Regions from separate parts of the Herbaspirillum sp. SJZ099 genome, predicted to be linked through region 2. Evidence: predicted binding sites of a transcription regulator. Region 2 holds the regulator's gene; the other holds the start of a gene.
The links. Region 2 encodes LexA, which represses DNA repair genes until DNA is damaged. Its sites were predicted from a motif close to ACTGTATNNNNATACAGT; they were not measured.
Positions count from the first base shown of each region.

Region 1 (2,398 bases), on a different contig from region 2:
GGCGATCTGCCATGCGCACGGCGGCGATGTGCTGGCCAGCCTGGGGACGCTGGCGCCGGGATTGGCGAAGAAGGGCTTGCGCATGCGCGGCGGACGGCTGGTGGGATGAAGCCGTATTCCTGTCGTCGTCATCCCGGCGCAGGGCGGGATCCAGTGGCTTCCGTTGTGCATCGATGGCCGTTGAACGACGCTGGATCCTGACTTTCGTCAGGACGACGGCAATGGTTACTGTGCCGGTCTTTTTACCAGCGCAAGAACGCGCTTGACCGCTTCTACCGCAAGCAACACCACACCTCCCGCCACCACGCCGAACACGGCATCGAGTACCGCCGGCGCCAGCGCCGCCAGCACGCTGCCGACGGCCGGCACGCCGGCGATGCTTGCCGCCGCCGCCGCGATGCCATGGTGCGCGAACGGCAAGCCGTGCGTGAGGATGCCGCCGCCCACCATGAACATGGCCACGGTGCCGATCACCGACAGGCTGCGCATCATGGCCGGCGCCGCCGCCAGGATGGCGCGCCCCAGTTTTTGCTTGATGCGGCCTATTGTGCCGGCGCCGGCCGTGCGCAGCAGGTAGAGTCCGCCATCGTCGAGTTTCACGATGGCCGCGACGATGCCGTACACCCCCACCGTCATGAGCAACGCAATGCCGGCCAGCACCGTCACCTGTTGTTGCAGCGGCGCGCCGGCCACGGTGCCCAGGGTGATGGCGATGATTTCGGCCGAAAGGATGAAGTCGGTGCGCACGGCGCCCTTGATCTTGTCCTGTTCATAGGCCACGGGATCGATATCGGCGGGTATGCCGGCGCCCTCGCGGCGTTGCTCGCCGGCTTCGTGCGGCAGGTATTTGTGCGCCAGCTTTTCGAAGCCCTCGAAGCACAGGAAGGCCCCGCCCAGCATCAGCAGCGGCGTCACCGCCCACGGGATGAAGGCACTGATGGCCAGCGCCGCCGGCATCAGGATCGCCTTGTTCTTGAGCGAGCCCCGGGCCACCGCCCATACGACCGGCAGTTCGCGGTCGGCTTTTACCCCTGTCACCTGCTGGGCGTTCAGGGCGAGGTCGTCGCCCAGCACGCCGGCGGTTTTCTTGGCCGCGACCTTGGTCATCACGGAAACGTCGTCCAATACCGAGGCGATATCGTCGATCAGTGCGAAGAAGCTGCTGCCTGCCATGCTTGTCCTTTTTGTATGCGGTTCGGCGGGTGTCGGTGGATGCCGCCGGGTGAAGCAGGATACTGTTTATCCAAACAGTACTGTATCATTCTGGCTTATCGTTGATACCAACGCACAACACATCCATGCCATGATCGGTCGCCTTTCCGGAACCCTGTTCGAAAAAAATCCCCCGAATCTGCTGGTCGACTGCAATGGCGTCGGCTATGAGGTCGCGGTGCCGATGAGCACCTTCTACAACCTGCCCGGACTGGGCGACAAGGTGGTGCTGCTGACCCACCTCGCCATCCGCGAGGATGCGCACATCCTGTTCGGGTTCGGGACCGCCGAGGAACGCAACACCTTCAAGGAGCTGATCAAGATTTCCGGCGTCGGCGCGCGCACCGCGCTGGCGATCCTGTCGGGCATGTCGGTGGCCGACCTGGCGCAGGCGGTGACGCTGCAGGAAGCGGGGCGCCTGACCCGGGTGCCCGGCATTGGCAAGAAGACCGCCGAGCGCCTGCTGCTTGAGTTGAAGGGCAAGCTCGGCGCCGACCTCGGCGCGGCCGGCGGCGCCGCGCATGCCGACGCCTCGGCCGATATCCTCAACGCGCTCCTGGCGCTGGGCTATTCCGACAAGGAAGCGACGCTGGCGCTGAAGCAGGTACCCAAGGACGCCAGCGTGTCCGACGGCATCAAGCACGCGCTCAAGGCCTTGTCCAAGGCCTGATGGAGAAGGATAGGATTACCGCATGAGCATCCAGACCGACGATTTTTCCGAACAGCGCATCATCGCCGCCACCCCGGCCTCGGCCAACGAGGAGGCCATCGAGCGCGCCCTGCGCCCCAAGCAGCTCGACGAATACGTCGGCCAGGAAAAGGTGCGCAGCCAGCTGGAGATTTTCATCGCGGCCGCGCGCGGGCGCGGGGAGGCGCTCGACCACACCTTGCTGTTCGGCCCGCCGGGTTTGGGCAAGACCACCATGGCGCACATCATCGCGCGCGAGATGGGCGTGAACCTGCGCCAGACTTCCGGCCCGGTGCTGGAGCGCGCCGGCGACCTGGCGGCGCTCCTGACCAACCTCGAAGCCAACGATGTCCTGTTCATCGATGAGATCCACCGCCTGTCGCCGGTGGTGGAGGAAATCCTCTACCCGGCGCTGGAGGATTACCAGATCGACATCATGATCGGCGAAGGCCCGGCGGCGCGCTCGGTGCGCCTCGACCTGCAGCCGTTCACATTGGT
Region 1 covers NZ_VIUO01000003.1:355,598-357,995, reverse strand. The annotation lists gene ruvC (crossover junction endodeoxyribonuclease RuvC) at 1-109, shown strand, start outside; gene FB597_RS09485 (DUF808 domain-containing protein) at 226-1,173, opposite strand; gene ruvA (Holliday junction branch migration protein RuvA) at 1,304-1,882, shown strand; gene ruvB (Holliday junction branch migration DNA helicase RuvB) at 1,905-2,398, shown strand, end outside.
Region 1: ruvA (Holliday junction branch migration protein RuvA) is a predicted target of LexA. The motif match lies at 1,235-1,252, and genes of this name have one in related genera.

Region 2 (2,398 bases):
GCTGAGTGCCAGGTTGTGCATGGCGGTCGAGTAGTTCGGCTTGAGTTCCAGTGCCTTCCTGAAGTACGGGATGGCTTCTTCGCGGCGTCCATGGTCATGCATGATGGCGCCGATGTTGTTGTAAGTCAGGGCATGGCGCGGATCGAGTTCGAGCGCTTTGTTGAACAGGGCCAGTGCCTCCTCGACGCGATCTTGTGTATTTGCGAGGCTGACGGCTAATTTGGCATAACTGTTGGCATCGTTGGGCAGCAGTTCGATGACGCGCCGGTAATGCTCATGCGCCTTGTCGACCTCATCGAGCTTCAGGTAGGCATCTGCGATCTTGTAATGCGCGTAGCTGTCCGTTGGGTCCAGCAGCAAGGAGGTCTTGTGCGACTCGACAGCCTCCTTGTACATGTTCATGGCATAGAAGGCTTCGCCCAGTGCGGTATGTGCGGGGGCGAAACTGATCTGCAGTTCGAGCGACTTCATGATCGTCGATACTGCTTCGTTCAAGCGTTTGGCGTCAATCAGCGCCCGTCCCAAGTGGCTCAGGGGCCCCGGCGCGCTGGGTTCGCGCGCTACTGCATCTTCAAAATAGGCAATTGTCGCTTCGGGGTCGTTCTTTTCATGCAGGGCATTGGCCAGGCCGATGCGGGCATCGCGATTGTCAGGGTCGCAGGCGATGGCGCGTTCGAAAAGCTCGATCGCCTCATCGACGCGCTCCTGTTTGAGGACGCAATTTGCCAGGCTGGTGGCATATTCCGCGTTGCTTGGATCGCCCTCCATGGCCTTTCTCAGCCATTTTTCTCCCAGCGCGTAATCGTATTCTTGTATCGCAATCAATCCGCGGGCATTGTGGGCGAAGATCAGATTGGGCGCGCGCTTGAGCACTGCATCGCATTTTTGCCGGGCTTCGCCAGGCTTGCGCGCTTCCAGCAGGTCAAGGCTGGCGCGAACGTCAAGCAGGTCTTGCAACTGATATTTCGATGGTGATGGGGAGGCTTTTGAGTGGCCCTTGCGCGTAGACATCAAATTTCCTTGCTAGATGGATCAGTACCGTTCGCGAAGACGAAGGCGGAATGCGACAGCTAGGCATGATATGTGGCTACGCAGCTGGATGAAAGTGCGAACAGAAAGCGAAACAGGGCGTTTTTGCTCAGACTCAAGCTTCGTTTTGCCTGGCCGGCGTGGCAGGCCAAACGAAGCGATAGCGATGGGCGGGGCGGCGGGAATGAATGGCTTACCAGCTGCGCAGCAATCCTACGGCGAGCCCTTCAAGCGCGAAGTCTTCATCGTTCTGGTCGATGAGGATGGGGGCGAAGTCGGGATTCTCGGGCAGCAAGGTAATGGTGTTGCCGGATTTCTGGTAGCGCTTGACGGTGACGTCGTCGGCCAGACGGGCAACGACGATTTGGCCGTTGCGCGCCTGGTCGGCCTTCTTGACTGCGAGCAGGTCGCCATCGAGGATGCCGGCATCGCGCATGGACATGCCGCGCACCTTCAGCAGGTAGTCGGGTTTGCCTGAAAACAGGGCGGGATCTACCTGGTAGGTTTTTTCCACATGCTCTTGCGCGAGGATGGGCGAACCGGCTGCGACGCGGCCCACCAGCGGCAGGCTCAATTGCATCAGGGCCGGATGGGGCAGCGCCATCTGGCGGTTGCCTGGCAGGCCGGCTGCGACCCCGGACTCCCGCAGCCGGATGCCGCGGGAGGTGCCGGGGGAGATTTCAATGGCGCCCTTGCGGGCCAGGGCCTGCAGGTGTTCTTCAGCCGCATTGGCGGAGCGAAAGCCCAGTTCCGAGGCGATCTCGGCGCGCGTGGGGGGGAAGCCGGTGTTTTCGATGGCGTTCTTGATCAGGTTGAGGATCTGTTCCTGGCGCGCGGTGAGCTTGAGCATGTGGAATGCCTTTCCGGGAAGGAAGGCTGTTTGTATGAACAGTCTGTATTTTTATACAGTTGCCATCTTTGTGTCAACGGCAACATGGGGCAATGCGGCCGATATCGCTTCGCATGCGCATATATATAGAAGGAAGGCGGGGCGGCGGAGCCGGGTTGTCGCCGCCAGGCCTCGCCCAATCCTTGCCTGGATTGCTGTTTGGCCGGATATCTTGTATGATTGCCGGCTTTCCTCTTCCCACACTCGTCTTGACGCCGGGGTGGGCGTTTTGTCAATAGTCCAAAAGGAGTCTACATGCGTCATTATGAAATCGTATTTATCGTCCACCCGGACCAAAGCGAGCAAGTGCCTGCGATGATCGAGCGTTACAAGGGCATCGTCACCACCCGCGGCGGCAAGGTGCACCGTGTCGAAGATTGGGGTCGTCGTCAACTGGCCTACCAGATCCAGAAGCTGGCCAAGGCACACTACGTCTGCCTGAACATCGAAGTCGACAGCGAAACGCTGGCCGAAATCGAA
Region 2 covers NZ_VIUO01000006.1:178,343-180,740, reverse strand. The annotation lists gene FB597_RS14570 (tetratricopeptide repeat protein) at 1-1,011, opposite strand, end outside; gene lexA (transcriptional repressor LexA) at 1,223-1,879, opposite strand; gene rpsF (30S ribosomal protein S6) at 2,174-2,398, shown strand, end outside.